DNA from 4 places in the Nocardia sp. CA-107356 genome. Region 3 is predicted to be linked to each of the others. Evidence: riboswitches for the same ligand, from Rfam matches in the RefSeq annotation. Region 3 holds a riboswitch; each other region holds the start of a gene.
What was found. A riboswitch is a leader RNA that binds a small molecule or an ion and turns the genes downstream of it on or off. The one in region 3 is predicted to bind S-adenosylmethionine.

Region 1 (7,826 bases), 1.8 Mb from region 3:
AACGGCTGGAAGGCAAGCTCACCCGCGCCCCCGCCGATATGGTGCAGGAGGTGACCGGTCAGCCCATCGGCGGTATCGCACCGGTCGGCCACCCGACAAACCTGCCGACCTGGGTGGACAACGCGCTATCCGCGCACCGGGAGGTGTGGGCCGCCGGCGGCCATCCGAATACCGTCTTCCGCACCTCATTTCGCGAACTGGTGCGCATTACCGCCGGACTTCCGATCGACGTGGATTGAATTCCGCACCCGTCCGGCGAGCAGCGCGGACCGCGGAATGGAGATCAACCCGACAACCATTCGACGGTTCATTGTGGACAAAGCCGGCGTAGTTTCGTCATGTGAGCGAGCGGAGCGAGACAAGCATCAACACAGCACCAACGGTCGCGGCGGAGCCGAGCGCTAGCGAGGCGCAGCTGTGACCGATGCTCAACCGCCTGCGACCGACATCCAGATTCCCGATGATCTGAGCGGTATCACCGCCGAGCAATACCGCGCCTCCATGCGGCACTATCCGTCGGGCGTCACCGTGGTCACCCTCGACTCAGTAAACGGTCCGATCGGTTTCACTGCCACCTCGTTCGCATCACTATCCCTGGAGCCCCCGCTGGTCTCCTTCAATATCGCCCACACCTCGTCGAGCCTGACCGCGCTGCGAGCGGCCAACTCGGTGGTCATCCATTTCCTCGGCGAACACCAGCACGATCTGGCCAAGCGCTTCGCCCGGACCGCCGATGAACGCTTCACCGATCGTTCGCTGTGGACGACCCTGGACAGCGGCGAGCCGGTGCTGCACGGCACCCCCATCTGGATTCGGGCCACCATCCAGCAGCTGATCCCGATCGGCGACCACACCTTCGTCGTCGGCCTGGTCACCCGAGTGCGCGACAGCACCGATGAACAGCCCGCCGCCGCACCGCTGCTCTACTACCGCGGCCGCTACTACCGCCCGACCTCGCTCGAAGACTGAACTCGACCGGACGGCAGTCGAATTCCCCTGGGCAGCAACAGAGTTCGATCGCTACAGCTCGAGCGATGAGCCCGTGCGAACCTCAGTATGGAAGGTATCGCCCGCACCCAGGTCCAACGATGACGGCCGGGTCGAGTCCGAGGTCGGATCGCCTTCATCCGGTTCCTCCGGCGGTGCCGTGGACGATTCCGTTGCGGTCGGTCCGGGCGAACTCACGATCGACAGGCTCGCGGTCTGGGGACCGTGAGTCGAAGCCGGCACCGTCGTGTCGTGGATCGAAGTTGGCGTGGGCGTCGTGGATGGTGTCACATATGGCGCGTGCTGCGGTGAGGAATCGTCGGCCGACGTCTCGACGGTGAAAGTCGTACCCCCGGGCGACGGACTCACATACGGTGCGTGCTGCGTAGTGGTCGTATCCGGCTTGTCCTTACCGTTCGACTGCCCGCTGCTCGGGTCGCCCTCGTGCAGCGCCTTGAACGTACGTGCCGGTCCGAGGGCGGTGGTGGTGAGCTCGTTGGCCAGCTTCTTCGTATCCTTCGAGTCGAAGCCGAGTTTGTTGAGCGCACCCTGGATGCCCCCGCTGAGCGCTCCGCGCTCGCCTGCCTTCGTCAGCCGGTCGATGTCGTAGCCGTCGCGGGTTCCCGCTTCAATTGCCAGCGTCTCCAGTAGGAATTCCTTCGCGGTACCGGTCAATGCGCCGGTGGCGGCCTTGATCACCGTCTGGGTGAGGATCTGCTGGATGAGCTTGCGCAGCGCCTGGGAGATGGCGGTGCGAATCGCGACCTGCATCGCCGCGGCCTCTGCCGTACTCGCGCCCAACGTCGGCACCGCCGCCGCGGCCGCCGCAGCCAACTGGATGGCGGTGTAGATCAGCATCGAGATGATGTACAACTTGATGGCCAGGACCAGCGATGCGTAGATCCGCAGCGCCAGTGCGATATCGCGCAGCAGGTCGGTCAGGGTCTCGAGCGCCTGCACGGTCTTCGAGCGGTACCGCTCGATCGCATCGTGCGTCTCGCCTTCGATATGGCCAAGGGCCTCTTGGAATTTGGCGTCGATCCTGCCGGAGTATTTCTCCAGTCTGTTCGCCATCTTCTCGGCCGCATTGCCCAACCGGAACAGCTTGGTCTCATCGGCCTTCGGCCAGCGGTAGACGACGACCGCCGCCACCGGCTGCAACGCCGGTGGTATCGACAACCCCATGCCGCTACCCCTTGCTGTTTTCGCCGAGCAGGCCGGTGATCTTCTCGACGGCGGACTCGAAGTCGCCATCCGTCGTGGTCACCGCGTCGGCAACAGTGGTGAACTTCTTCTCGATCGAGCCGAGCAGGCTGATCACACCGTCGAGCATCTGCGTTGCGTCGTCGGACGGGCCGAGGAAATTCTGCAGAAATGCCCGACCGAATTCGTCATCACCGATGCCATCGCCGTCGGCGCTCAGCGCGCTCGTGAACTCCGCCACATCGGCGGCGAATTCGCTACCCAGTGAACCGATTTCGGTGGCGATCGAGCGGAACTGCTCCGGATCGAGCCGGAAGTTGTTGTCGCCCATGACCTACCAGCCCTTCCAATGCGGGCCCTCGTCGTCCGGGTCCTCGTCCAGCCGGCGCGGGAACTCCACCTGCGGCTCCGGTTCGGGCTCCGGCGGAGGCGGCGGCAGGATATTTCCCTCGGGCCGCGCGATCGGCGGCAGTTCGCCGAACGGATCCTCGGGCAGGCCGACCTCGGATACCGCCGCCAGCACCGGCGCCAGCCGCGCGTCGAGCTGCTCCTTGGCAGACCGGGCCGCGGCCTGCGCCGCCTCGGTCATCGCCGCGCCCAGCCGTTGCGGATTCGAGCGCTTGAATGCCTCCGGCGCCACCCACACATCCAGCGGGATACCCGCCGAATTCGCGGTCACCCGAACCAGCTGATCCCGCGACCAGCCCTGCACGGTCAGATTGGCCAGCTCCGATTTGGCCGCGCCGATCTCCTGTAGCTGCCGCTCGTACACATCGGTCATATGGTCGACTTGGCCGCGCATCCCGTCCGTCCAGGACTGGAGCGCATCCCGCTCTGCCGAATTCATTCAGCCGCCTTTCCGTTCCCCCGCCCCGGCCGGACGAGTGCCATCACCTTCCTAGACGCAGTGGGCGGGGCGCAGGTTCCATCGGAGGCGCGAATTGCGCGGCGAAATTCTCAGAGCGAGATCGGCATGGCCTAGCCGATCGAGCAGGGCGCGGCGCCGCCCGTCGGGTCGAGGCTGGTGAAGGGGCGGGTCTCGGGGGTCGGATTCCACAGGCCGTCGGTGCTGGCGTAGTTCCAGTTCGCACCCGTGGCGACGAGTGTCGCGATGGCCTCGACCAGGCGGTCCACATCGGCGGAGCTGGTGCCGAGGCCGATGCTGGCACGCAGAGCGCCGCCGAGCCCGAGGCGGTCGAGCAAGGGATGGGCGCAAAAACGGCCGTCTCGGATGCCGATGCCGTATTCGGCGGAGAGGTAGGCCGCGACCTGGCCGGGGACGAATCCGTCCAGGGTGAAGGCAACGATGCCGACGGTGTCCGGGCTGTCGTCCCAGATGCGCAACAGGTTGACGCCGGGAATGGCGGACAGGCCGGTGCGCAGACGATCGGCGAGCAGGCGTTCGTGGGTGGCGAGGGTTTCGGGATCGATCGCACAGAGCGCGTCACACGCGGCAGCGAGCGCGGCCGCACCCAGCACATTCGGCGAACCGGCCTCATGACGTTGCGGAGCGGGCGCCCATTCCGCGCGGGTGGTGCTGACCTCGCGGACCGCGCCGCCGCCCGCCAGATACGGTTCGGCGGCATCGAGCCAATCCCGACGTCCGACGAGCACTCCCGCACCGAACGGTGCGTAGAGTTTGTGGCCGGAAAAGGCGAGATAGTCGATGCCGATGTCGCGCAAGCTGATTCGACGATGCGGCGCCAACTGGGCGGCATCGACCAGGATGCGGGCGCCGCACTGATGGGCGATGGTGGCCAGCCGCTCCAGCGGCAGCACCTCACCGGTCACATTGGAGGCGCCGGTGACCGCGAGCAGCGCGGCAGGCTTACTGCACAGTTCGGCGATCAGCTGACGGATGGTCTCCTCGACGGTCGCGGCGGCCTTGACGACGCGTCGGCCGTGCCGAGTCCAGGGCAGGAAGTTCGCGTGATGTTCGATATCCAGCACCACGGTGTCGCCGGGGACGCAGGCGGCGAGCAGGTTGAGCGAATCGGTGGTGTTGCGGGTGAAGACCACCACCTGATCGTCGGCGGCATCGAGGAACCGGGTGACGGAACCGCGGGCCGCCTCGTAGCACTCGGTGGAGATCCGCGAGGCGTAACCCGCGCCGCGGTGCACGCTCGCATAGAACGGCAGCAACTGTTGCACCCGCTCGGTGACCTGCGCCAATGCCGGTGCGCTCGCGGCGTAGTCGAAGTTCGCGTAGGTGGCCGTCCCGCCCTGGACCAACGGCACCTGCAGGTCGTCGCCGGAGACCCGGGCGAAGGCGGAACAGGGCTGGTCAACAACAGCAGTCATCACAAAATCCCATCGGCTGTGGGACCCGTAACCAGGTGATTATCCGAGTCCGCGCTTGCCGCACCCGGTTGGGCTGCGGCCCGGTCGTCACCCGGAGCACCCCACCGCGGAGGAGGGTTGCCGACCAGCTAGCCGGGGCTTGACGCTGGTACTCATAACCTGAACCGAGACTGACAGATATCTCGCCGCTGTGTCAACCGTTGTTTCCGGCCGGCACTCCCGTGCATATACATGCACTCAAATAAATAACCTTGCAAAGCCGGGCGATCTGCGGTCTCATCGAGAGGTGACCGCTTCCCTGCTGCTCAGCTTTGTCGGCCTGTGCATTCTACTGTCGATCACGCCCGGCCCGGACTCTTTCCTGGTGCTGCGATTCTCGATCGTGGACGCGCGACCCGGCATCGCCGCGGCGATCGGCTCGGCACTGGGCGGCATCGTCTGGGCGGTGGTGGTCGCGGCCGGGGTCGCCGCACTGCTGGAGCAGTCCGCGACGGCCTACCGGACACTGAAGGTCATCGGTGGAATCTATTTGGTGTACTTGGGAATTCGGGCGCTGATCGATCACCGCAAGCAGCGCGGGGCCGGTACCGCGCAGACGTCCGGGCAGCCGAGCGCGGGTGAGGTGACATCGATTCGCTCGGCATTCGCCGCGGGCGTGGTTTCGTGCATGTTCAACCCGAAGGTCGGACTGTTCTACCTGGCGGTGCTGCCGCAATTCCTCACCGATGTCACCTTCGTGAACACCCTGGCGCTCGGCGCCATCGAATGCACCATTGCCGCCGTGGAGATGATCCTGCTCGCCCTGCTGGCTGCGCGGGCAGTCGCCATGCTGCGCCGCCCGCGGGTCCGCGATCGGCTCGAGCAGATCAGCGCGGCCATCCTCGCGGCACTCGGCATCGGCACCGCCGCCTCGGCCGCGTAATCCGTTGCGCGCCTTGCCGACAGCCACTTCCAGCGGCCGTCGGCAAGGCGCACCGCGTCCCTATTTCGGCTGCATCTCCTTGCGCCACAGCAGCACTGACGCGACCAGCGAAACCACGGCGGCGGCGGTGATCCACCAGAATGCTTGCCGGAACCCGGCATCCACCGGCAATCCGGCGGCGGCCGCGCGATACAGCACCACCGCCAGCAACGCCGCCCCGATCGACCCGCCGACCCGCTGCAGAATATTGACGAACGACGCCGCATCCGGCATCTGCTCGGGCCGGACCGCGGCATAGGCCGCAGCCACGATGGGCATCCCGGTCAATCCGGTCGCCATGCCGCGAATCAGCAAAAGTGCCTGTATGACAACAGGATTCATCGACGCATCACCGAGCGCGAACGGCACCGTGACCGCGACCGTCACCGCACTGCCCACCACCGCGACAACACCCCCGCCGTACCGATCGGTCAACCGGCCGCCGATGGGCATCGCGATAATGCCGCCGAGTCCGAACGACATGAGCAGCAACCCCGTCGCTACCAGCCCATCGCCGTGTAAGACCTGAAAGTACAACGGCAGCACCAACATTGCCCCGAACATCGAGGCGCCGGCGAAGAAGTTCGCCACATTCGCGGTCGCGAACACCGGATGCCGGAACAAGCCGACATCGAGCAGACTCGCGCCGCGCCCGCGCACCGACCGCGCCACGAACAGGCCGAGTGCCAGCGCACCGACCACCACCGACACCCATACCGTCGGCGCGGAAACGCTACCGCGACTGCCGAATTCGCCCAGCCCGTAGACCAGCGCCGACAAACCGACCGCGATCAGCGCGAATCCGCTGGCGTCGAATCGACCCCCGGTATCGGTCGTCTCGCTGCGCGGCAATACCCGGCGCGCCAGTACGAACGCCACCAGTCCGAACGGGATATTGATCAGGAACAGCCACTCCCAGTCCAGATTCGCAAGCATGACGCCGCCGATCGTCGGGCCGATCGCGGGCGCGGCGACCACCGCGATCCCGACCACGCTCATCACCCGACCCAGCCGATGCGGACCCGCGATCTGACCGATCAACGTCTGCCCCGCGGGCACCAGCAAGCCCGCGGCAAGCCCCTGCGCGATCCGTAACCCGATGAGCCAACCGATATTCGGCGCAAGCGCACACAACCCCGAGGTGACGGTGAACCCGGTGAGCGCGCTCAACCAGACCCGATCCATTCCGAACCGGCGTCCAAGCCAGCCGCATAGCGGCAGCGTCACGGCCAGCGCCAGCAGATATCCACTCGCGATCCACTGCGCGCTGTTCAGCGTCGCACCGAGATCGGTGGCGATGGTGTTCAGGCCGATATTGACCAGTGACGTGTCCAACATGCTCATCACGGCGCCGAAGACCACCACACCGGCGACCCGCCATACCCCTGTAGGGATCGGTTCGAGTGTGGGCGCGGTGGCGGCGACGACCGTTCGAGTATCCGACATGGATCCTCCGCTATTCGTAGACAATCTAGATTGTGGAGGCTATCAACAATATTGGTGCTCAACAATAGATATAATTAGCGAATGCCCGCCGACCACATCTACCCACGCGGCCTGCTCCGCTTCCCGACCTACGCGCTCGGCAAGCTGCACAAGGCCGTGCACGCCGAAATGGGCACGTCCCTGCGCGAACATTGGGTGCTGGTCTGCCTGGAGGAGTTCGACGACCTGTCCCAGCAGCAGGTCTCCAGCGCACTCGGCATCGACCGCAGCGAGGTGGTCCGGCTGATCGATGGCCTGGAAGAGGCCGGGTTCGTGGTCCGCACCCGCGATGCGATGGACCGACGCAAGTACCGGCTTTCCATTACCAAGGCCGGACGGGCCGACCGCCGCAAGACCGATGAACTCATCGAGCAGGCCGCCGAGCGAGTGCTGCACCGACTCGACGACGAGGAGCGGCGCACCCTGCACCACCTGGCCCTGAAGGCGCTCGGCGAAGATCTCTGAGCCCGGCCCAGCCAACCGACCACCCGGTTCGGTCGACGACAGAATGCCGATACCGCAGGTACCGTAGACAGTTGGTCACCGTGGCGTTTGCCCATTGGTAACCCTCTTGTGAAAGAACAACTCGGGAAAGCGCTAGGCAGGTCTATGAGAGGTGGGCAGGACGTGATGCTGCAGCCGCAGGTCGACGCCGCGGCGGACAAGGACCCGACGACCGGGCTCCCGATGCCACATCCCTTGCTACGCGCCGCACTCGCGTCGCAGCCCAGGACCCTTGTCGACATTCTGAACAGCGCCGCACGGACCCACCCCGAAGCACCCGCGATCGATGACGGACGCGTCGTGCTCAGCTATACCGAGTTGCTGGCCGAGATCGATACCGGTGTCGTCCGATTGATCGAGGCGGGCGTGCGACCCGGTGACCGCG
Region 2 (7,826 bases), 1.8 Mb from region 3:
TCGATCTGGAGCGCGAGATGGGGTTGCGCGGCGGGAATGTGATGCATGTGGAGATGTCCCTGGACCAGATGATGCTGTGGCGGCCGCTGCCGGAACTGTCCGGGCAGCGGGTGCCGGGTGCACCGGGGTTGTATCTGACCGGGGCGTCGACGCATCCGGGTGGTGGCGTGTGCGGGGCGAGTGGGCGCAGTGCGGCACGGTTGGTGCTGCATGACCGACGCCGTGGCCGGTTTTCGCTGCCACGCAGGCGATGATCGAGCCGGAGCCGATCGAGGGGCCCACAGTGCGGACGCCTGGTCCGGCGAATCCGGAGGTCACCCACCAGATACCCGACGGGGCGGATTCCGATGTGCGCCGCTTCGACAGGAGACCAGCACGCCGGCCCGGTCCTCCCGACGCGCCGCAGGACCGGCACTCGACGGGCTTATCGCCGGGGACGCCACGATTCCTCGCGCCTGTCGGGTTCGCGGTGCTGCTGGTGCTCGTGCAGATCAGTTATCCGCTGTCGTCCGGCGTCACTCGCGATCGGGTGACCATCGCGGTGGTGCTGCTTTCGGCGGGGACGGCGTTGGTGCACGCGGCGGCGACGCGCGGGGTTCGGTATGCCGTGGGTTTTCTGGTGATCGTGTCCGGACTCGGACTACTCGCCGAGATCGTCGGTACCGCGACGGGCTTCCCGTTCGGTTGTTATGACTACGCCGACGGCAGATCGGGACCCGCGGTGGCAGGTGTGCCGTTAGTGGTCGCGCTGGCCTGGACGGGCGGGCTGTACCCCGTGCGGGTGGTGGCCGAACTGCTGACTCGGCGGACTGCCGGGCGGATTGCGCTGACGGCGGTCGGCGCGGTGGGTTGGGATCTGTTCCTGGATCCGCAGATGGTGGCGGATGGTCAGTGGCTCTGGTGTGCCACCGGATGGGGCCTGCCCGGACTCGATGAGATTCCGTATACGAACTACCTGGGCTGGTTCGCGGTGGCGCTGGTGATGGCGGTGCTACTGACCGCCTTGGATCGGATGGCGGGGACGCGAGCGGTCAGCGCGTTCGCGGTGCCGACAGCGAGGGAATCGCAGCGGCTCGGATCCCTGATTCCGATCGGTGCTCTGGTGCCGGTGGCGGTGTTTGTCTGGACGTGGCTCGGGTCCACGCTCGCGCATGCGGTGTTCCTCGATCTACCGTATTCGGCCTGGTATGGGTGTGTCGGGTTGGGAGTGCTCGGCGTGCCGCTCTTGGTGCGGCTGGCCGGGGCGCGGCGGGACTGAAAGACGCGGACACTATTTGTCCGATACTTCTGTCGACGCGCGTTCCGCCCGTCGTGTGGCAATCCCGGGCGACGGCCTGGCACGATGTGAGCCGTGCAGCCGAGTCCTCTCACCGCGACGCCCGACACCCCGGTTCTACGCTCCCCCCGGCCAGGGGTGCGGGTAGCGGCGGCAGTACTGCTGGCCGCATTGCTGGTGCCCGTCCTCGCGGGCTGCCTGCGGGTGCAGGTTTCGATGGGTGTGTCGTCCAATGACCGGGTCTCCGGTCGGATCGTGGCCGCGGTCGTGCCCGTGGACGCCAATGACAAGGGCCCGCAGCTGAAGGCGCCCGATTCGCTGGCCGCGAAGGTGCGGGTCGAGCCGTACAGCCAGGACGGCTATGTCGGCAGCAAGGTGTTCTTCGAGGACCTGTCCTTCGGCGAGGTCGGCCAGCTCGGCGGACTCTCCGAGCAGACCCAGGGCATGTTCAACCTGTCGTTCCAGCGCACCGGCGACCTGGTCAGCCTCAACGGCCGGGTCGATTTGAAATCCGTTCCGCCACACGGCTCGGACGTGCAATTCACGGTGGCCTTCCCGGCCCGCGTCGCCAAGACCAATGGCAACCGCGAGGACGACTCCACCGTCTCCTGGAAACTCCCGCCCGGCGATGTCTCAACGCTGCGCGCCGAAGTCAGCTACGCCGACCCGAATACCCGCTCCTTCGCGGGCTGGGCCGGAATCGTCGGTGGCATCACCCTCGCCGGCGCCGCCATCATTGCCGCCATCGCCTACATGGACCGCAACCCCGCAGCCCCGGGCGCCCCCCAATTCAGTTTCTCCCTGAACAGCCTTTGGCGTACGCGGATGCGACGCTGAGATCGTCTCGCCCGATTTGTTCGTGCAAGACGACGACGTCGCCCGGCTGCGCACCACGGCGGTGCGGCCGTGACGGCAGCGAGGGCTCTGCAGGTGGGCGCGGCGGTCTCGACGCGAACTGGTGCGGCAATCGCGCTGATCGGTTGTGGGATCGCGTTGTTCAACCGAGCGACGATGCGCACGCTGTCGGATGCGCCGACGGCGGTCCTCGAATCCGTGACGATCTGTATTCCGGCGCGGGACGAGGCGCAGCGACTGCCCGGGCTGATCGCAGATCTTCGCGCTCAGGTGGAGGTGCCGCGGCTGCGGGTGCTGATATTCGATGATGCGTCCCGCGACGGGACCGAAGCGGCTGCGGTGGAAGCGATTGCGGGCGACCCGCGATTCACCGTGCTCCGATCCGAGGCCGAACCCGCGCCGGGTTGGACCGGAAAGGCAGCGGCCTGTGCCCGGCTGGCCGAGCTGGCGGATGCGCCGGTGCTGATCTTCCTCGATGCCGATGTGCGTGTGGACAAGGGCGCGATCGCCGCGGCGGTCGTCGAACTGCGTCGGAGCCGGTCCGCGTTGTTGTCGCCCTGGCCGTACCAGGTGGCCGAATCGCTCATCGAGGCGCTGGTACAGCCCCTGCTGTGCTGGTCGTGGGCGGCGAGCCTGCCGATCGGAATCGCCAACCGCGGCCGCAGACCCTCGACCGCCGTCGCCTGCGGCCAATTCCTGGTCTTCGATGCCGCCGCCTACCGCACCATCGGCGGTCACGCGGCGGTGGCCGCCAGCCCCACCGAGGATCTGGATATCGCTCGCGCCCTGCGCCGTTCCGGTCACCGCACCGCGCTGGTCGCGGCGGGTCGCGCGGCGCGCACCCGAATGTATCGGGACGCAACCGAACTCGAGGCGGGCTACACCCGCTGGCTGTGGTCGGCCTACGGCGGTACGACCGTCGGCGGTGCGGCCGTGGGAGCTGTTGCGGCGCTGGCCTATTGGGCACCGCCGGTGGCCGCGATCGGTGGCAGGGGCGCACTGCGCACCGCCGGACTCATCGGCTACACCGCCGCAGTCGCCAGCCGCCTGCTGGCCCGCTCGCTGGAACGTGGCGCCGTGACCCGCACGGACGCCCTTGCCGCCCTGGCGCACCCGGTATCCATCGCCGCTTACCTCTGCCTTTGGTCCCGCTCCCGCCGAGCTCGTCGCACTAACACCCTGACCTGGAAGACCCGCCACCTCGAACCCAACCACTGATCGAGATCAGGTGGAATCTCCGGCGATATCGCCCGGGAGATCCCTGCCTCCAGTTCCACCTGATCTCGACTCGCCCCGGAATCCGGCAGCTTCGCGACCGAACTGGCCGGCGTCCACATCCGGCGCCACTGCTCCCCGAACTGGCTCGGCGACCTTGGGCATCCACCCGACGCAAGTTCACCGGACCGAGGTGATGCCGACTGTTGGGAGGAACAAGCAGGGCTTGCCGCCGTTGTCGACGGTTCCGAAGACCGCGGCCAGGACGGTGCCGGAGCCGGTGTCGACCGGGACGGCGCGGACGCCGCCGGTGGGGAATGCGGCGAAGAAGTCCTGGATGGCGCGTTCGGCGAGTGGTCGTAGTTCGGTAGGGACTTCGGCGGGCACCATCGTTCGGACCACATCCGAGAGCGGGCCCATGGCGGTAACGCCGCTGCGACCGTTGGCCAGATTCAGCCAGGCGACGTTCATACCGGAGACGCTCGTACTGTCCGAGGCCAAGCCGTAGGGCACGAAGGTGAACAGGGTTTGGCCAGCCTTGACCGCGGACAGATCGAGTCCCGGGATCGCCACGGTGTTCTTGGGCCATGGCCCGGGAACGGCGCCAGCAACAGCGGGGACCAGGCCGAGGCTGCTGTTGTTGGAGCAGAACGCCGCGGCCGCCGGGTACAGGAAGGGGTCGATGCCGAAGGCGCGCAGCGCATCGACGGCGGCTCGGTACGCGCCGAGAAAATCGCCGGGTGCGGCGTGGCCGGACGGTTGACCCGGTGCGGTCGCCGCCGGGATCGCGGGTACGGGCGTCGGCGCCGGTACCGCGGCGGCTATGGCGGGGACGGCGAGAGTCAGCGCGACCGCGGCGGTCGCGCTGGCGGTAAGCGTGGTCAGACGGCGCAGCACGGTCACGGTGGACCTCCTCATCGTCGGGCACGATCGAGGTCAGAGAATACTCCAGCAAACCCTGACAACAGCGCTGATTTCGACCGGCAACGCCGTCGCGTCGCACTTCCCGCCGGAGGGTCGCGACGACATACCGGGTGCGCTCTCCAGGCGAAATACGCCGGCACGACCACACCCGAAGCCTCGCGATCCACCGCACGACCGGATCAATAATCCCTGCTCACAACCTTTCAGACAAGGTCTGCGCTCACGCTGATTCGTACCCTTGTGCCGGACTTCGCCTGCTTCGCATGATATTTCGGCTAGACCGATCGACCGACCCGCGCTCGGCGTCGGACACCATCCAGAGCGACCGAGAGACCTGGCTCGTCGACGTCGCAGCAACCCCCCGGTGACCGGGTGCGGGTGCTTCCGCCGGGAACGATGGAGGAACCGAAATCATGAGCGCGTCCGTCGCATCCGATGCCCCGGTATCGGATGTCCCGCTACCGAGTGCCGACGCACCCGGCGCTACCGTAACCATCACCGACGCACCAGCGATCGCCAGGACCTGGCACCCGTGGCGCTGGGTGGTCAGCGTCATCGCGCTCGTGCTGCTCGCCCAGTTCATCCATGGACTGGTCACCAATCCGGGCTGGGATTGGTCGACCTTCGCCAAGTACTTCACCGCGAAATCGGTGTTATCGGCGCTGAAGGTCACCTTGGAGCTGACCCTGTGGGGTACGGCACTCGGATTCCTGATCGGCACCGCGCTGGCCATCGCCCGCTTGTCGAATAATCCGGTGCTGCGGGTGATCTCGTGGGTCTACATCTGGGCCTTCCGCTCGATTCCGCTGATCGTGCAACTGTTGTTCTGGTTCAACATCGCCTACCTGTACAACACGCTCTCGCTCGGCATCCCGTTCGGCCCTGGATTTCTCACGTTCGAAGTGAACGGGGTGATCAGCGGGTTCACCGCGGCGGTTGTCGGCCTCGCGCTGCATCAGGCCGCGTATTCGGCCGAGATCATCCGGGCCGGATTCATCGCGGTCGATCCCGGACAGCTGGAAGCCGCTGCGGCGCTGGGCATTCCGCGGCTGCGGCAATTCCGCACCGTCATCGTCCCGCAGGCGATGCGATCGATCCTGCCGAATGCGACCAACGAGGTGATCAGCCTGTTCAAGGGCACCTCGATCGTCTCGGTGATGGCGATCGCCGAACTCTTCTACCAGGTCCAGGTCATCTACGGACGTAACGGCCGGGTGGTGCCGCTGCTCATGGTCGCGACGGTCTGGTACATCGTGCTGACCACGATTCTGTCGGTGGCGCAGTACTACATCGAACGGCACTACGCCAAGGGCGCGCACCGCACATCGCCACCGACGCCGATACAGCAGGTATGGCACAAGCTGCGCGAAATCGCCGAAAGCGGTTCCACCGCACCGCGCGGAGCCACCCGATGAGCGCGCCGGTCACCGACACGATCGGCATCCCGCACGGGGACAGGGCCCCGGCCGTAGCAGTTCGTGGCGTGCGAAAGTCCTACGGAGCCACCGAAGTACTGCGCGGCATCGATCTGACAGTGCATGCGGGTGAGGTGGTCACCGTGATCGGCCCGTCCGGCTCCGGCAAGTCGACACTGCTGCGCGTGGTCAACCACCTGGAGCCACTGGACGCGGGCACCGTGCACATCGACGGCGAGCTGATCGGATATCGACTGCGCCGCAACAAGTTACATGCGCTGTCGGACCGCGAGGTGCGCAAGCAGCGCTCGCATATCGGCTTCGTCTTCCAGCAGTTCAACCTCTTCCCGCATCTGACGGTGCTCGACAATGTCACGCTCGCACCGATTTCCGCCCAGGGTCGCCCGCGGCAGGACATCGAGCGCGAGGCCAAGGAGTTGCTCGACCGGGTCGGCATCGGCGAACTGGCCGACGCCTATCCGCGGCGGCTGTCCGGCGGGCAGCAGCAGCGCGTGGCCATTGCCAGGGCGCTGGCGCTGCGGCCACCGGTGATCCTTTTCGACGAACCGACCTCCGCGCTGGATCCGGAACTCGTCGGCGAAGTCCTGGACGTGATCCGCGATCTCGCCGACGGCGGCACCGCGCTGGTGATCGTCACCCACGAAATCGGTTTCGCCCGTGAGGTGGCCGACACCGTCGTATTCCTCGACGGCGGCGTGATCGTCGAACAGGGCCCGCCCGCCGCCGTACTCGACAACCCCGAACATCCGCGCACCCGCGCATTTCTATCCCGAGTCCGCTGAGCGCGGTGCGCGCTCCCCGATGAACAGGTATTCAATGAAGCTCACCGCCCTGGTCGGCCTGGCCGCCACGGTGGCCTTGCTGGCCACCGGCTGCGGCACCGACCCCGATGCGGAAAATTCCGCACAGCCCGCCGGTTCGATCACCTTCGACCTCTCCCCCGCCCAGACCGGCCGGATCCACGCGCCCGAGGTCGATGCCATCGCCGCCGAACTGCCGCAGGCCATTCGCGACCGCGGCACGCTGGTGGTCACCGGATCGGGTGGCGCAGCCCCGCCGCTGCGGTTCTACGCCACCGACGATAAGACCATCGTCGGGTCCGAGATCGATTTCGCCGCGCTCATCGCTGACATCCTCGGGCTGAAACTCGTTGCCCAGGTGGCCGATTGGTCGCAGAACTTCGTGCGGGTCGATTCCGGCGAGGCCGATGTGTTCATCTCCAACGTCACAGTGACCGAGGAGCGCAAGGAGAAGTACGACTTCGCCACCTACCGCAACGACACCGTCGCGCTGGAGATCCCCGAGCGGAGCACGCTCGACTACCGGGATCGCAAGAGCCTGGCGGGCAAGCGGATCGGCGTCGGCAGCGGCACCAATCAGGAGCAGCTGCTGGTGAAGTGGAACGAGCAGAACATCGCCGAGGGCCTGCCCGCGATCGATATCGCCTACTTCCAGCAGGTCACCGATTACTATCTGGCGCTGGCCTCGCAGCGCCTCGACGGCTACATCGGCCCCAATCCGTCCGCGATCTACCACAGCACCACCGCGAACCAGACCAAGATCGTCGCGACCTTCTCCGGCGCCGGTGACACGCTGCAGGGCGAGATCGGTGTGCTGACCAAAAAGGACAACGGTCTGATCGGCCCCATCAACAAGGCCATCAACAACGCCATCCAGACCGGCACCTATCAGCAGGTCATCGACCGGTGGGGACTGAAGACCGAAACCGTGCCGAGCTCGCGGATCAACCCGCCCGGCCTACCGAAGAAGTCGTGAGGGCCCGCCCATGAAACTCCTGCTGTTCACCCTCGTCACCCGGGTGCCCGACCCGAGCACCGGACGCCTGCCGGGAACCAGGGAACGACTCACCAACGTCATCGACCAGGCCCGCCTCGCCGAGGAACTCGGTTACGACGGATTCGCCGTCGGTGAGCGGCACGAGGATCCGTTCCTCTCGGCCGCGCCGCCGGTGCTCCTGTCCCATATCGCCGCGGTCACCTCCCGGATCAGCCTGTTCACCGCCGTCACCACGCTGAGCCTGCTGGATCCGGTGCGCGCGTTCGAGGACTACTCGACACTGGACAACCTTTCCGGCGGCCGCCTCGAACTGATCATCGGCA
Region 3 (7,826 bases):
CGATCTGGTCGGCGGTGGCGCGCGCGCCGACGGCCAGCACCAATGCGGATCGGACCCGGTCCGGAGCGCCGACCATCCACTCGAGCACGCGCATACCGCCCATCGAACCGCCGACGACGGCGGCAAGGCGCTCGATTGCGAGCCGATCGAGCAACGCCGCTTCCGCGGTCACCTGATCCCGAATGGAGATCTCGGGAAACCTTGCGCCCCAAGGCTTTCCGTCTGGTGCCAGCGAGGAGGGGCCGGTGCTGCCCTTGCAGCCGCCGAGCACGTTCGTCGCGATGACGCACCATTCGTCGGTATCCACCGGCGCACCGGGACCGACCATGCCGTCCCACCAGCCGGGCAGCGGGTGGATATCGTCGGGCACCCCGACGACGTGCGAGTCGCCGGTCAGCGCGTGCTGGACGAGCACCACATTGTCCAGCGTGGGGGAGAGCTCGCCCCAGCGCTGCACACCCAGATGGACGTCCGGGATGACCGCGCCGTTCTCCAGCCGCACATCTCCGATGTCGATGATGCCGAGCCGCCCGTCCGGCGGTGGCAGGGCCACCGCGGACGAACGGGCGGTACTCGGTTCGGCGCTCGAGGTCACGACTCCGACTCGCTAGCGCTCAGTTCCGTCGTGACCGAGGGTGCTGTGTCGGTGGATCGCTCGCTCACGATGTCGCCGCCGCGAAGCCGGCTCGTAAATCGGCCAGGATGTCGTCGATCCCCTCGATACCGACCGCGAGCCGGACCAGCCCCGGGGTGACGCCGGAGGCCAGTTGCTCCTCGGCCGTCAACTGCGAGTGCGTCGTCGACGCCGGGTGGATTACGAGAGAACGCACATCCCCGATGTTAGCGACATGGCTGTGCAGGGCTAACGCGTCCACGAACTTCTTGCCCGCATCGACGCCGCCGCGCAGTTCGAACGCGACGATCGCGCCCGCGCCCTTCGGTGCCAGCTCGGCGGCGCGTTCGTGCCACGGTGAGGACGGCAGTCCCGCATAGAACACCGATTCCACGGCCGGATGCGCGCTCAGGAATTCGGCCACCGCCTGTGCGTTGGCGACATGGCGCTCGAGCCGCAGACTCAGCGTCTCGATGCCCTGACTGATCAGGAACGCGTTGAACGGCGACACCGCCGCGCCCAGATCACGCAGCAGTTGCACCCGCGCCTTGAGTGCGTAGGCCGGAGCACCGAGATCGGCGAAGACCGCGCCGTGGTAGCTCGGGTCCGGGGTGGTGAAGCCCGGGAAGCGGGATTCGCCCTGCGCGTCGCGCACGGTCCAGTCGAAGGCGCCGCCGTCGACGATCACGCCAGCGACCGCCGAACCGTGCCCGCCCAGGTACTTGGTCGCCGAATGCACGACGATGTCCGCGCCGTGGGCCAGCGGCTGGATCAGATACGGGGTCGCGACCGTATTGTCGACGATCAGCGGCAGGCCCGCCGCGTGCGCGATCGCGGAAATGCCGCGGATATCGAAGATCGCGCTGCTCGGGTTGGCGATGGTCTCGCCGTAGAAGGCCTTGGTATTCGGCCGGATCGCGGCGCGCCACTGCTCGAGATCGTCCGGATCCTCGACGAAGGACACCTCGATGCCGAGTTTGGGCAGCGAGTAGTGGAACAGGTTGTAGGTGCCGCCGTAGAGGTGCGGGCTGGAGACGATGTGATCGCCAGCCGCGGCGAGATTGAGGATCGCGTAGGTCTCCGCGGCCTGACCGGAGGCCAGCAGCAGTGCGGCCACACCGCCCTCCAGGGCGGCGATGCGCTGCTCGACCACGTCTTGGGTCGGGTTCATGATCCGGGTGTAGATATTGCCCGGTTCGGCCAGCCCGAACAGCGCGGCCGCGTGATCGGTGTCACGGAAGGCGTACGAGGTGGTCTGGTAGATCGGGAGTGCGCGTGCGCCGGTGATCTCGTCGGGGGTCTGGCCCGCGTGGATCTGCTTGGTCTCGAAGGACCACTGCGCCGGATCGATCCCGGCGGCGTCGTTATCGGCCACGGACGCGATGGGGTCACTCATGTCTTGCTCCAAAAGGGTTGTTCGCCAGCAGGTTTTATCGGGGTGCGGGTGACGGACAACAACACATGGGGGGAACCTCCTGAAGTGCGCGCTTGCTCTCGACTTTCGAGAGCCCGGTCATCACCCGGAGCACCCCACCGCTGCTGGAGGGTTGCCGTCCAGCAAGCCGGGGCTTCGCGCTGGCACTCATGACCTGACCGACATGGTAACCGGCGGGCGGTGAGTGGCCGAAATCCGTTACCGGTTCTCCGCCTGACCGGTGTCGATGCACCCGGTGCACACCCGTATGAATTCGTCGAACGATGTGGTGAACGCAGTGCGGGCCTCGGCAGCGGCGGCCGAGGTATCCGCGCCATCGAAGATCGAGTGCGCACATTCCATGCTGAGATGACCGATCAGCTGCCATGCGCCGACCACCAGTCGCACCGGCAGCGCACCGGGCTGGGTACCGAGTCGCTCGGCGATCGCGTCGGCGATCGCGGCGTGCTTATCGTCGGCCAGTTCCATGCTCTGCGCGCTGACCGTCGGACTGCTACGCAGGATCCGCTGCATCTGCTGGAAGCGCTGGAACGAGATCGGTCCGTCGACGCTCTCCGCGGCCCTGTCGACGACCTGCAGGAACGCCTCGCGCAGCGATTGCAGTTCATTGCCGGTGACCGGAAGTCCGCGCAGGCATTCGGCGATGGCGAGGCCGAAATCCTTGACCGGCCCGAGGACGATGTCTTCTTTGCTGTCGAAGTACCGGTTGATGGTGCGCGGTGACACGTCCGCGCCGTTCGCGATTTGCTCGACCGTCGTCGCGTCGAATCCCTGTGCGTCGCACAGGTCCAACGCCACCTCGATGATGCGCAACCTGGTCTGCTGCTTCTTGCGTTCGCGCAATCCCGCGCTCGCGCCGGCGCCGGACGTACCGGGCCCTGGGTTTGCTGGGGCGCGCACAGCGTCGTCGGCTGCGGCGCTCGCGCCGATCGGCGTCGATGACTCGAGCATGTCCCCATGCTATCGCAATCGGGACATTTCGTGTCCTTAACGGTCAAATGTCCGAGTGCGACATTTTTCTCTTGACGACAAATGTCCTTCGATGACAGGATGGCAGCACTACTTCGGACGGCTAGGAGAACACAGTGAGCGAGACTGCGATAGCGGTGGAAGTTCCGGAAAGACAAACCAGCTCGACGCGGTGGCTGGCCCTGGGGGTGATTGCATTGGCCCAGCTCATGGTGGTTCTCGACGCCACCATCGTGACCATCTCACTGCCCTTCGCCCAGCGGGATCTGGACATCAGTGACGGCAACAGGCAGTGGATGCTCACCGCGTACACGCTGATCTTCGGCGGTCTGCTGCTGCTCGGCGGACGGCTGGCCGACTACATGGGGCGGCGGCGAATCTTCATCGTCGGCCTGGTCGGCTTCGCCGGGGCATCCGCGGTGGCCGGTCTGGCGCAGAACGGCGCCGAGTTGTTTGCCGGGCGTGCGCTGCAGGGCGCGTTCGCGGCATTGCTGGCACCGGCGGCGCTGTCGTTGCTCTCGGTGACCTTCACCGAGGCGAAGGAGCGCGCGACCGCTTTCGGTGTCTTCGCCGGAATTTCCGCGGGTGGTGCCGCGCTCGGCCTGATCGCGGGTGGCGCGCTGACCGAGTACGCCTCCTGGCGGTGGTGCCTGCTGGTGAACACCCCGATCGCGTTGCTCGCGCTGCTCGGCGCGCTGGCGTTCGTTGTGAAGGATGTGCCGATACCGCGCACCGGCGGCTATGACGTACCGGGTGCGGTCACCGTGACGCTCGGTCTGATCGCCATCGTGTACGGATTCAGCCGGGCCGCCGAGGACGGCTGGCTGGCCGGGAGCACCCTCGGGCTGCTCATCGTCGGTGTCGCACTGCTGATCGCCTTCGTCGCCATCGAGCGTCGCTCGTCGAATCCGCTACTGCCGCTGCATATTCCGGGCGAGATCAACCGCGGTGGCGCCTTCCTGGCCGCATTGCTGATCCCGATCGCGATGTTCGCGATGTTCCTGTTCCTGAGCTACTACTTCCAGATCACCCTCGGCTACTCGTCGCTGAAGGCCGGCTTCGCTTTCCTGCCGTTCCCGGCGGGCATCGCGATCTCCGCCGGTGTCACCAGTGCGCTGCTGCCGAAGCTCGGCCCTCGTCCGCTGATGGTGGCGGGCGCCGTACTCGGTGTCCTCGGTCTGGTGTGGCTGGCGCAGCTGGGCTACGGCGATAGTTACGCGGCCAGTGTGCTGCCCGCGCAGGTGCTGATCGCGCTCGGCATGGGCCCGCTGTTCGTCGGTATGCAGACCGTCGCGCTGCATCAGGTCGAGGAGGAGGACTCGGGTGTGGCCAGTGCGCTGCTGAACGCGGCACAGCAGGTCGGCGGTGCGGTCGGTACCGCTCTGCTCACCACCATCTCGGTGCAGACGGCCAAGACCTTCGCGCAGAACAACCCGACGGTCGACAATCTGATGGCCAGGGCCTCGATCCACAGCTACGACGTGGCCTTCTACGTCGGCGCCGGGTTCTTCCTCGCCGCAATTCCGGTGATCGCGTTCATGATTCGGGACAAGCCGGAAAACCTGATCGAGGGATCCGAGGAGGACGCGCGGATTCCGGTCGCGGTCTGATCCTGAAATAGCTTGTCCGGGTATCCGACGGGGTACCCGGACATTGCTATTTCGGCGGTGGTGCACGTCACTGCCGACCTACCTGTCGGTAACAATTTCGGACGGCTTCACATGGGGGGCTGCCCGCGCGGTGAGAACATTGGCAGCAGTACGCTTGTCTTGTTTGCACCACACGCTTCGCGGACAACGCGGGGCATATACGTTGTCTGTTGGAACAGCTGGGGTCCGCTCACAAGCGTGTTCGCCTGGCCGTGCAATAAGGGCACCATCCTAGGAGGACACGAAGATCCATGTCCAAGATCAAGGTTGAAGGCACTGTCGTCGAACTCGACGGCGACGAGATGACCCGGATCATCTGGCAGTTCATCAAGGACAAGCTGGTCCACCCGTATCTCGATGTGAACCTGGAGTACTACGACCTCGGTATCGAGTATCGGGACAAGACGGACGACCAGGTCACCATCGACGCGGCGAACGCCATCAAAGAGCACGGCGTCGGTGTCAAATGTGCCACCATCACCCCCGACGAGGCCCGGGTCGAGGAATTCGGCCTGAAGAAGATGTGGCGCTCACCCAACGGCACCATCCGCAACATTCTCGGCGGCACCATTTTCCGCGCGCCGATCATCATCTCGAACGTGCCGCGTCTGGTCCCGGGTTGGACCAAGCCGATCATCATCGGCCGTCACGCATTCGGCGACCAGTACCGCGCCACCGACTTCAAGGTGTTCCAGGGCGGCACGGTCACGCTGACCTTCACCCCGGAAGACGGCAGCGAGCCGATCGTGCACGAGGTCGTGCAGATGCCCGAAGACGGCGGCGTCGTGATGGGCATGTACAACTTCAAGAAGTCCATCGAGGACTTCGCGCGCGCGTCGTTGAACTACGGCCTGCAGCAGAACTACCCGGTGTACATGTCGACGAAGAACACCATCCTGAAGGCCTATGACGGCATGTTCAAGGACACCTTCCAGGAAGTCTTCGACGCCGAGTTCAAGACCCAGTTCGACGCCGCGGGCCTCACCTACGAGCACCGCCTCATCGACGATATGGTCGCCTCCTCCATGAAGTGGGAGGGCGGCTACGTCTGGGCCTGTAAGAACTACGACGGCGACGTGCAGTCCGACACCGTGGCCCAGGGCTTCGGTTCGCTCGGCCTGATGACCTCGGTGCTGCTCACCCCGGACGGCCGGACCTGTGAGGCCGAGGCCGCGCACGGCACCGTCACCCGGCACTACCGCCAGCACCAGCAGGGCAAGCCGACCTCGACCAACCCGATCGCGTCGATCTTCGCCTGGACCCGCGGCCTCGAGCACCGCGGCAAGTTGGACAACACCCCCGAGGTGATCGGCTTCGCGCAGACACTCGAGGATGTCGTCATCAAGACCGTCGAGGGCGGCCAGATGACCAAGGACCTGGCGCTGCTCGTCGGCGGCGATCAGGGCTATCTGACCACCGAGGAGTTCCTCGGTGCGCTCGATGCCAACCTGGCCCGCGCCCTGCGCTGAGCTACCCCGCCTCTCCGCGCCTTTTGCCGGTCGTGCGTGCCACTGAAGTGTCATCGCGGGCCGGCGGAAGAGCGCGGGGTTGGCTTCGGGGCGTACCCGGTGAGTTACCCATGTGCTCACGAAATCAGTTGTTGCTCGGGCGATGTCATCGACTCGATGCCAGGCGCGACCTACGGGCACCCGCACCACTCGTTGGTACGGGTGCCCGCATTGTTTCCAACGGGCGGTTGCCCCGAGGGTGCCCGTATGGGCGGTATAGCGTCGATCCGCACGTTTTCTCGAACTCTGACGTGGGCGAACTCACGTTTGCGCGGGAAGCGGAAGCGGTCGCCGGGCGGTTACATGAATACGTGACCAGTTCCGTTGCCACGCAGACTCCAGTGCCCGAGGCCGAGCGGACGGACTGGCATATTCCGGCGATGCTGGCGCTGGCCCTCGGCGGATTCGGAATCGGGACAACCGAATTCGTCACCATGGGGTTGCTGCCCAATATCGCCAGCGCTATGCACGTGTCCGAGCCGACCGCGGGGCATGCGGTGTCGGCCTATGCGCTCGGTGTGGTCGTCGGTGCTCCGTTGATCGCCGCGCTGGCCGCGCGGGTGCCGCGCAAACGTCTGCTCGTCGCCCTGATGGTGGCGTTCACCATCGGGAATGCGGCGACCGTCATCGCGCCCTCGTTCGAAACTCTCGTCATCGCACGGTTCGTCTCCGGCCTGCCGCACGGCGCGTACTTCGGTGTCGCCTCGTTGGCCGCCGCCACATTGGCCCCGGTAGGACAGCGCGCGAAGGCGGTTGCGGCGGTTATGCTGGGATTGAGCGCCGCCAATGTTGTCGGCGTTCCCAGCGCCACCTGGCTCGGCCAGCATCTCGGCTGGCGCGACGCATTCGTCGTGGTCGCGGTGATCGGTGTCGCTACCGTCGCCGCCCTCATCCGGTTCGTCCCGGAATTGCACGGTATCCGGATCACCAACCCGATGACCGAACTGGGTGCACTCCGTCGCCCGCAAGTGCTGCTCACCCTGCTGGTCGGCGCGATCGGCTTCGGCGGCATGTTCGCCGTCTACACCTACATCACCACCACGCTGACCGATGTCGCGGGCATGCAGCTCGCTCTGGTTCCGTTCGTGCTCATGCTCTTCGGCCTCGGCATGGTCGCGGGCAATATCGTCGGCGGTATCTTCGCCGACCGCGGCGTCGACCGGGCGATCTTCCTCTCGATGATCGCCATGGTGGTCGTCCTGGCGGGCTTCCTTGCCGCCGCGCACAATCCGTACACCGCGGCCGTCGGCGCCTTCTTCATCGGCGCATCGGGCGCGGCGCTCGCGCCAGGCTTGCAGACTCGGCTGATGGATGTCGCCGCCGACGCGCAGACCCTGGCGGCAGCGCTCAATCACGCCGCCCTCAATATCGCCAACGCCGCGGGCGCGTGGCTGGGCGGGCTCGTCATCGCGGCGGGTCTCGGCTATACCGCTCCGGCCACCGTCGGCGCGGGTCTGGCCGTACTCGGCGTCGGATTGTTCGCCGTCACGGTCTGGACTGCGCGTCGAACGTAATCGGAGCCGCGGTCAGGCGTTCGGTTCCAGCGCGACGACCGGAATCACCCGATCGGTCTTGGTCTCGTATTCGGCGAAGCCCGGCATAGCCGCCACCATTGCGGCGTAGAGCCGATCGCGTTCCGGCCCCCCGGTGAT
Region 4 (7,826 bases), 1.9 Mb from region 3:
GCCTTCAGCCCGTTGTAGACGTTCGGCGGGATCTCGGTCGGCAGCAGTTCGTCACCGGTCTTGGCGAGCACGCGTGCGACGTCGAGTGCGACATTGCCGACACCGAGGACGGCGACCTTCTCGGCCTCCAGCGGCCAGGTGCGCGGCACGTCCGGATGCCCGTCGTACCAGGACACGAAGTCCGCGGCGCCGTAGCTACCGTCCAGGCCGATACCGGGGATGTCCAGCGCGCGGTCGGCGTTGGCGCCGGTGGAGAAGATCACTGCGTCATAGAACGTGCGCAGGTCGTCGAGGGTGATGTCGGTGCCGTAGTCGATATTGCCGAGCAGGCGGACCTGCGGCTTGTCGAGCACCTTGTGCAGAGCGGTGATGATGCCCTTGATGCGCGGATGGTCCGGCGCGACGCCGTAGCGGATCAGCCCGAACGGCGCGGGCATGCGCTCGTACAAGTCGATGCTCACCTCGGCATCGGACTTCATCAACGCGTCGGCGGCGTAGATACCGGCCGGTCCTGCGCCCACGATCGCGATGCGAAGCGGGCGAGGCCCCGCGCTGTGCGCTTCAGGCCCGGCGGCGGCAGCCTGCGTAACGACGGAGGGCCTGCGCACACCGCTAGTCGACTCAGCACTCTGTTCGGTCATCTTTACGCGCACCCTTATGGTCGAAACAATTAATGGCGTCGGTCTTAGCTTAGGCTAACTTTGACGCACCCTTTTGGTTGCACCTGACGATGCGGACAGGCGGCTCGCGGCTGCACAGTCGCTACGACGGTGAGCTGCCATATGGCTATGACAGCAGGCCGCAGTCTCGCGATTCTATCGGTGGCGCACGGCGCACCCTGCGGGCGGTGTGTGAACCGGATGGTTGCCACCGTGCCCCACTTACCGGAGTACCCGCTCTCCCGGCGACTATCAAATCAGTGCGCCGTCGATGCCGGTCCGAGCCGCGCCCGGCCAGGGGGCGGCTGTCGGATAACGCTGTCCACCAGGGATGATCGACCCATGACAGAGCAGCAGGGCACCGACGACGAACCGGTTATCGAGGTCGACCAGACCGATCGCCGCTCCATGGTGCCGTTCATCGCGGCGGCCGGGTTCGCGGTGGTCGTCCTGGTCGGCATCGTGCTGGGCGCGGTGCTCTCGCCCGCTGAGAAAAATGTCACAGAATCGGACAAGATCGCGGCCGCGGTGCAGCGCTACGCGGAGGCCAGGGGCACCACCGACAACACGCCGCCGCCCGCGGTGGCCTGCGACGGATTCGACGAGAGCAAATCGCCGTTGGCCGCCCAGTTCGGTGGTGCCGCGGCCGGAAAGTCGATCAAAGTCACCAAGATTGAGAACGCCATGGTCGACGGCGATAGGGCGAAGGCGAACGTGACCATCGCGGTCGAGGGCCGGGAGACGCCAGCGACGTGGAATCTGGTTCGCTCCGGCGACCGCTGGATCGTCTGCAACTGATTACCGGCGACCCACTGACCAGGGTTTGACACGGCGGCCCCTGCCCAGGCAATCTCGGACGCAGGTCATGAGAACCAGCGTCAAGCCCCGGCTAGCTGGTCGGCAACCCTCCTCCGCGGTGGGGTGCTCCGGGTGACGACCTGGCCGTGCACCGAAACCCGGGTGCGGCAAGCGTGGATTCACAGGAGGATCGCATGACATATGCCGGTGACATCACCCCACAGCAGGCGTGGGAGTTGTTGCGGGACAATCCCGAGGCCGTCTTGGTCGACGTGCGCACCGAAGCCGAATGGCGCTTCGTCGGCGTCCCCGATACCAGTTCGATCGACCGGCCGACGGTGCTGATCGAATGGGTCGACAGCAGCGGCACCCGCAACGCCGAGTTCGTCGCGCAGCTGACCACGGCGCTCGAGGGTCGCGATGCGGCGGCGCCGGTCGTGTTCCTGTGTCGTTCCGGACAGCGTTCGGTCGGAGCGGCGGTCGCCGCGACCGGTATCGGAATCGAGCCGTCGTACAACGTGCTGGAGGGCTTCGAAGGCCCGATCGACGAATTCGGTCATCGCGGCGGCTCCGGCTGGCGCGCACTCGGTCTGCCGTGGCGGCAGTCATGAGCTCGGGCTGTGTAGTCAGGAGCCGGTCGTGATCACCGGTGGTGCATTCGACAAGCCACTGCCCGAGGGGGTCGGCCCCGCCACGCTCGGCGTCCGAGGTGGCCTGCGTCGTTCCGGATTCGAGGAGACCGCCGAGGCGCTGTATCTGTCCTCCGGTTTCGTCTATGAGAGCGCCGAGGCGGCCGAGGCCGCATTCACCGGCGATATCGAGCATTTCGTCTACTCCCGCTACGGCAACCCGACGGTGGCCATGTTCGAGGAGCGGCTGCGCCTGATCGACGGCGCCGAGGCGTGTTTCGCGACCGCGAGCGGTATGTCGGCGGTATTCACCGCGCTGGGCGCGCTTTTGGGTGCCGGCGATCGACTTGTGGCCGCGCGCAGCCTCTTCGGCTCGTGCTTCGTGGTATGCAACGAGATCCTGCCGCGCTGGGGTGTGGAGACCGTCTTCGTCGACGGTGATGATCTGGATCAGTGGGAGCAGGCGCTGTCGGTGCCGACCCAGGCCGTATTCTTCGAGACGCCGTCCAACCCGATGCAGACGCTGGTCGATGTGCGCCGGGTGACCGAACTCGCGCATGCCGCGGGCGCGAAGGTGGTGCTGGACAACGTCTTTGCCACCCCGCTGCTGCAGCGCGGTTTCGAGCTCGGTGCGGATGTGCTGGTGTATTCCGGCACCAAGCACATCGACGGTCAGGGCCGGGTGCTCGGCGGCGCGATCCTCGGTCCGCACGACTACATCGACGGTCCGGTGAAAAACCTGATGCGTCATACCGGTCCGGCGCTGAGCCCGTTCAATGCATGGACCCTGCTCAAGGGTTTGGAGACGATGCCGCTGCGCGTGCGTCATTCGACCGAATCCGCGCTGCGCATCGCGCGCTTCCTCGAGGGCAATAAATCCGTCTCGTGGGTGCGCTATCCGTATCTGGAGTCGCATCCGCAGCACGAGCTGGCGACCAGTCAGATGAGCGGCGGCGGCACGGTGGTCACCTTCGAACTGAACGCGCCGGCGCACGAGGCGAAGAAGCGCGCTTTCGAGGTGCTCAACCGCCTGCGCATCGTCGACATCTCCAACAACCTCGGAGACTCCAAAACTCTGATCACCCATCCCGCCACCACCACCCACCGCGCCATGGGCCCCGAGGGCCGCGCCACCATCGGCCTCTCCGACGGTGTCGTGCGCATCTCGGTGGGGCTGGAGGATGTCGAGGATCTGCTGGGCGATTTGGACAACGCGCTCAGCTGACCGATGCGGGCGCATCGGTTGCGATGTCGATGGCGGTCGTTGCGTTTGGCCGGCGAGTATTCGTTCGACTCTGCAGCGAGCCGCGCCCGCTTGTTGAGCGTGGCTCGTCAGCACCGGAGAAAGCGCCTTCTCTTCGTGCCGTTTCGAACCGCGCGCTATGCGGCATTTGCGGATGTTATCGGCTAGAGGCGTATCGCCGTGCGGACAAGGTCGGCGACGGCTTTGGATCTGCTGTGTGGTGGCCAGGCGATGACGGTCGTGACGGCCGGTGCGTCCGGTACGGGCACGATGGCGTGATCGTCGCGGAGCTGGGCTCGGAGCGACTCGGGCATGAGCGCGCAGGCCCGTCCGAGCGCGATCAGCTGGGTCAACTGGGTATGGTCGCGAACCTGCGGGCCGGGGCCGTCGGGATAACTCCCATCCCGTCGAGGCCAGCGTGGCAGGGGCAGGTCCGTCAGGGCGTTGACCTCGGCCATCGACATGTGGGGTCGGGTGGCGAGGGGATGCCCCGCGGGCAGGACCACGACCTGCTGTTCGGTGTGCAGATCCTCGGTGTCGAATCCGGCCGTCGTGTCGTAGGGCCGGTGGAGCAGAGCGACGTCGGCACGCCCGTTGCGTAGCAGGCCTTCCGGTTCGCCGGGCCCGCAGAGCATCACCTCGACTGCGACAGCGCAGGGGTCGGCGGCGTAGGCGTCCAGCAGCTTCGACAACAGTTCTCTGGACGCTCCTGCCTTGGTGGCCAGCACCACACCGGGCCGGTCGGCAGCGGCGCGGCGGGTGCGGCGCTCGGCGGCTTCGACCGCTTCGAGGGCGAGCCGGGCCTCCCGCAGAAGCACCGACCCGGCCTCGGTCAAAGTGATTGCGCGAGCGGCGCGGTGCAGCAGGACGACTCCGAGCCGCCGTTCGAGCTGCTGGATCGCCCGCGACAGCGGTGGTTGCGCCATGGAGAGCCGTTGTGCCGCCCGCCCGAAGTGCAACTCCTCGGCGACGGCGACGAAATATCGCAACTCCCGCGTCTCCACCAGGACATGGTATCCGGCGATGACCACGACCAATACCCGTGCGGTATCGCCGTCCACCCGATCGGTCTTGGACGCCGCACCCGCAATCGCAGCAGGATCGGCGGCGTGAGTGAACAGACGATTGCGCTGGTGACCGGCGCGAACAAGGGAATCGGATACGAGATCGCCGCTGGCTTGGGCGCGCTCGGCTGGCGAATCGGTGTGGGCGCGAGGGATCAACAACGCCGGGACACCGCGGTGGAGAAGCTGCGCGCGGCCGGGACCGATGCGTTCGGTGTGCCGCTCGACGTGACCGACGACGCAAGTGTGGCCGCGGCGGCCGGTTTTATCGCCAACCACGCCGGAGGTCTGGACGTCCTGGTCAACAACGCGGCAATCGTCGGCGATCATCCACAGACACCCACCACGGTAGATCCCGCGACCCTGCGGACCGTCGTGGAAACCAATGTGATCGGTGTCATTCGCGTTACCAACGCGATGTTGCCGATGCTGCGCGATTCCGCATCTCCGCGCATCGTCAACATGTCCAGTAGCGTCGGTTCTCTCACCCTGCAAACCACGCCCGGTCTGCCCAGTACCGAGATCGGTTCTTTTGCCATCACCGCATACATGGCATCGAAGACGTTTCTCAACGCCGTCACGATCCAATACGTCAAAGAGCTGAGCGACACCAATATCTTGATCAACAGCGGTTGCCCGGGTTTCACCGCTACCGACCTCAACGGCTTTCGCGGCGTCCGTACACCGCAACAGGGCGCGGCCATCGCGATTCGCCTCGCGACCCTGCCCGACGACGGCCCGACCGGCGGATTCTTCGACGACGCGGGAACGGTGCCCTGGTGACGGGCACACCGGTGGCCACCATTCCCGTTCTCGACGTCAGCCGCGCGTCGCGCGTCGCAGGAGAAGCACGACAATGACAAAGGCAGTCAGATACGACGAGTTCGGCGGAATCGAGGTCTTGCGGGTCGACGAGATCGACCGCCCTGTGCCCGGGGACGAGCAGGTCCTCGTGCGGGTCGAAGCGGCAGGCATCAACCCCGGTGAGGCAGCCATCCGAACCGGCGCGATGGCTGAGATCTTTCCCTCGACCTTTCCGTCCGGGCAGGGCAGCGATCTCGCCGGGGTTGTCGCGGAAGTCGGCGTCGGAGTCGACCGATTCTCGGTCGGCGACGAGGTGATCGGGTTCTCCGAGAAGCGGGCCGCCCAGGCCGAGTTGGTCCTGGTCGACGTCGACAACCTCACACCCAAACCGCGCAACGTCTCATGGGAGGTGGCGGGCGGCCTGTACGTCGCCGGCGTGACGGCATGGGGTGCAGTACATTCCGTGCAACTCGACAAGGCGGAGACCGTTGTCGTCTCCGCCGCAGCCGGAGGAGTCGGCTCGCTCGCCGTTCAGCTCGCGCGCCGTGCCGGAGCCACGGTCATCGGCCTGGCGAGCCAGCACAACCACAAATGGCTGCAAAGCCACGGCGTGATCCCGGTCGTATACGGTGACGGCGCCATCGACCGGATCAAGGCCGCCGCACCGGGCGGCATCGATGCCTTCATCGACACCCACGGCGGCGGGTACGTCGAACTGGCCCTGGCTCTTGGCGTCGCGGTCGAGCGGATCGACACCATCGCCGATTTCGCAGCAGCCGCGAAGTACGGAGTCATGACCGAACCCGGAACCAACGCCAGGCCGGGCGCCGAGATACTCGCCGAACTGGCCGCCCTGATCGCCGAGGGACACCTCGAAGTCCCGATCGCCAACGTCTACCCGTTGACACACGTCCGCCAGGCCTACACCGAACTCGAACGCCGACACACCCACGGCAAAATCGTGCTCGAGCCCTAGATGGCGGAGCCACACTGCGACCGTCGGATCGTCGAGGCGATCGACGCGGTATGGCCGGTCTGATCAGTCGAATCCAGCCGCTGGACTGGGTGCTATCGGAAGCGATGTGACCGCGTCCGCCGTTACGCTCGGATTATGCGAATTTCGGTTGCGGCGGATGAGCGGGTGGGTGTGGCCGAGCAGCTTGTTGTCGAACTCGATAGGCGGGGGTTCGAGACCTTGGTGCACGGGGCGTTATCGGATACCGAGCGGGATGACTGGGCCTGGGCGAGTGAGGCGGCGGCGCGAGATGTGATCGAGGGCCGGGCCGAGCAGGCGATCGTGTGCTGTTGGACCGGAACGGGTGCGTCGATCGCCGCCAACAAAGTCGCGGGGATCCGAGCCGCACTATGCGGTGATGCGGCGACAGCGTCCGGCGCCCGCAAATGGAATGACGCGAATGTGCTTGCGTTGAGCCTGCGTTCGACTTCCACCGCGGAGCTGACAGAGATCCTGGACGCCTGGTTCAGCGGCGAGCCGAGTACAGATGCAGATGACCGCGCCAATATCGCCCACCTGGCAAAGATCGAACGCGGCCACTGATCAGTCCTGGCCCGCCCATCCCGCCTGCGCCGCTCGTAACGAACCGTCCAGAGCCAGAGCCAGAGCCAGAGCCAGAGCCAGAGCCAGAGCCAGAGCCAGAGCCAGAGCCAGAGCCAGAGCCAGAGCCAGAGCCAGAGCGGGACCGGGACTGCGGCCTGGGCCTGGGCTTGGGCCTGGGGCCAGCCAGAGGTGGAGCCTGTGCCGAACCAGAGTTTTCGCCTGAACCTGTGCCCGTGCCTGGGACTGAGCCCACGCCCGACCCCGACCCCGACCCCGAGCCCGACCCCGGGGCTGGGGCCGAGCCAGCGGCCGAGCCAGAGCCTGGGCTGAGTCGTCGTCTGAGGCGCGAGCCCGCGATTGAACCAGAGCCAGAGCCAGAGACTGAGCGCACGTCTGGGGATGAGCCTTGGGCTGTGCGGGATTGACAGTATGCTGTCAAACATGACAGCATACTGTCATGATCGCGAAGACAGTTCATATGGCCGTTTACGACACGCTCGCGGACTGGGAGGTCGGTGCTGCGACTGCGCATATCAACAATCCGCGTTGGCAGGTTGCGCCCGGGGCGTTTCGGGTGCTGACAGTCGGGGCGACGAAGGATCCGGTCATGACGATGGCGGGGGTGCGCATTGTGCCGGATGTGGCACTTGCTGATCTCGCCCCTGCCGACAGTGCGATGCTGATTCTGCCGGGGGCCGATCTGTGGATGACCGGTGATGAGTTGGTGCCTTTTACGCACAAGGCGCGGGAGTTCGTCGAGGCTGGGGTGCCGGTGGCGGGGATCTGCGGTTCTACCTTGGGTTTGGCGAAGGAGGGGTTGCTCGATGATCGGGCGCACACCAGCAATGCGGCCGAAGTTCTGCAGTACAGCGGATATTCGGGTGCTGCGCATTATGTCGCTGAACCGGCGGTGACCGGCGATAACGTGATCACGGCCAGTGCGATGGCGCCCTTCGAATTCGCCCGTGAAGTGCTCGGTCTGCTCGGCGTGTATGAACCGCGCATCCTCGATGCCTGGTATCGGCTGTACGGGCACAGTGATCCGACGGGCTACGCGGAACTCGCCGAATA

Region 1: another riboswitch for S-adenosylmethionine. It lies ahead of ACQP1G_RS02455 (aminotransferase class V-fold PLP-dependent enzyme); the one in region 3 lies ahead of ACQP1G_RS40915 (bifunctional o-acetylhomoserine/o-acetylserine sulfhydrylase).
Region 2: another riboswitch for S-adenosylmethionine. It lies ahead of ACQP1G_RS32515 (amino acid ABC transporter permease); the one in region 3 lies ahead of ACQP1G_RS40915 (bifunctional o-acetylhomoserine/o-acetylserine sulfhydrylase).
Region 4: another riboswitch for S-adenosylmethionine. It lies ahead of ACQP1G_RS03190 (rhodanese-like domain-containing protein); the one in region 3 lies ahead of ACQP1G_RS40915 (bifunctional o-acetylhomoserine/o-acetylserine sulfhydrylase).

Annotation. Positions count from the first base shown of each region.
Region 1 covers NZ_CP191992.1:542,008-549,833, reverse strand. Annotated here, with positions in the region: gene ACQP1G_RS02480 (YbaK/EbsC family protein) at 1-239, shown strand, start outside; gene ACQP1G_RS02475 (flavin reductase family protein) at 502-969, shown strand; gene ACQP1G_RS02470 (hypothetical protein) at 1,021-2,172, opposite strand; gene ACQP1G_RS02465 (hypothetical protein) at 2,177-2,521, opposite strand; gene ACQP1G_RS02460 (YbaB/EbfC family nucleoid-associated protein) at 2,525-3,037, opposite strand; gene ACQP1G_RS02455 (aminotransferase class V-fold PLP-dependent enzyme) at 3,169-4,491, opposite strand; SAM riboswitch class IV at 4,538-4,651, opposite strand; gene ACQP1G_RS02450 (LysE family translocator) at 4,778-5,413, shown strand; gene ACQP1G_RS02445 (MDR family MFS transporter) at 5,474-6,898, opposite strand; gene ACQP1G_RS02440 (MarR family winged helix-turn-helix transcriptional regulator) at 6,980-7,402, shown strand; gene ACQP1G_RS02435 (Pls/PosA family non-ribosomal peptide synthetase) at 7,625-7,826, shown strand, end outside.
Region 2 covers NZ_CP191992.1:7,230,930-7,238,755, forward strand. Annotated here, with positions in the region: gene ACQP1G_RS32490 (phytoene desaturase family protein) at 1-254, shown strand, start outside; gene ACQP1G_RS32495 (carotenoid biosynthesis protein) at 251-1,258, shown strand; gene ACQP1G_RS32500 (LppM family (lipo)protein) at 1,352-2,113, shown strand; gene ACQP1G_RS32505 (glycosyltransferase) at 2,288-3,349, shown strand; gene ACQP1G_RS32510 (hypothetical protein) at 3,527-4,249, opposite strand; SAM riboswitch class I at 4,580-4,673, shown strand; gene ACQP1G_RS32515 (amino acid ABC transporter permease) at 4,684-5,685, shown strand; gene ACQP1G_RS32520 (amino acid ABC transporter ATP-binding protein) at 5,682-6,488, shown strand; gene ACQP1G_RS32525 (ABC transporter substrate-binding protein) at 6,508-7,482, shown strand; gene ACQP1G_RS32530 (LLM class flavin-dependent oxidoreductase) at 7,493-7,826, shown strand, end outside.
Region 3 covers NZ_CP191992.1:9,031,856-9,039,681, reverse strand. Annotated here, with positions in the region: gene metX (homoserine O-acetyltransferase MetX) at 1-553, opposite strand, end outside; gene ACQP1G_RS40915 (bifunctional o-acetylhomoserine/o-acetylserine sulfhydrylase) at 660-2,009, opposite strand; SAM riboswitch class IV at 2,093-2,203, opposite strand; gene ACQP1G_RS40910 (TetR family transcriptional regulator) at 2,247-2,999, opposite strand; gene ACQP1G_RS40905 (MFS transporter) at 3,134-4,627, shown strand; gene ACQP1G_RS40900 (NADP-dependent isocitrate dehydrogenase) at 4,918-6,135, shown strand; gene ACQP1G_RS40895 (MFS transporter) at 6,555-7,688, shown strand; gene ACQP1G_RS40890 (nitroreductase family deazaflavin-dependent oxidoreductase) at 7,701-7,826, opposite strand, start outside.
Region 4 covers NZ_CP191992.1:687,557-695,382, forward strand. Annotated here, with positions in the region: gene ACQP1G_RS03180 (FAD-dependent oxidoreductase) at 1-530, opposite strand, end outside; gene ACQP1G_RS03185 (Rv0361 family membrane protein) at 1,002-1,457, shown strand; SAM riboswitch class IV at 1,521-1,637, shown strand; gene ACQP1G_RS03190 (rhodanese-like domain-containing protein) at 1,652-2,068, shown strand; gene ACQP1G_RS03195 (O-succinylhomoserine sulfhydrylase) at 2,097-3,311, shown strand; gene ACQP1G_RS03200 (LysR family transcriptional regulator) at 3,494-4,390, opposite strand; gene ACQP1G_RS03205 (SDR family oxidoreductase) at 4,439-5,176, shown strand; gene ACQP1G_RS03210 (NADP-dependent oxidoreductase) at 5,250-6,173, shown strand; gene ACQP1G_RS03215 (RpiB/LacA/LacB family sugar-phosphate isomerase) at 6,309-6,755, shown strand; gene ACQP1G_RS03220 (DJ-1/PfpI family protein) at 7,213-7,826, shown strand, end outside.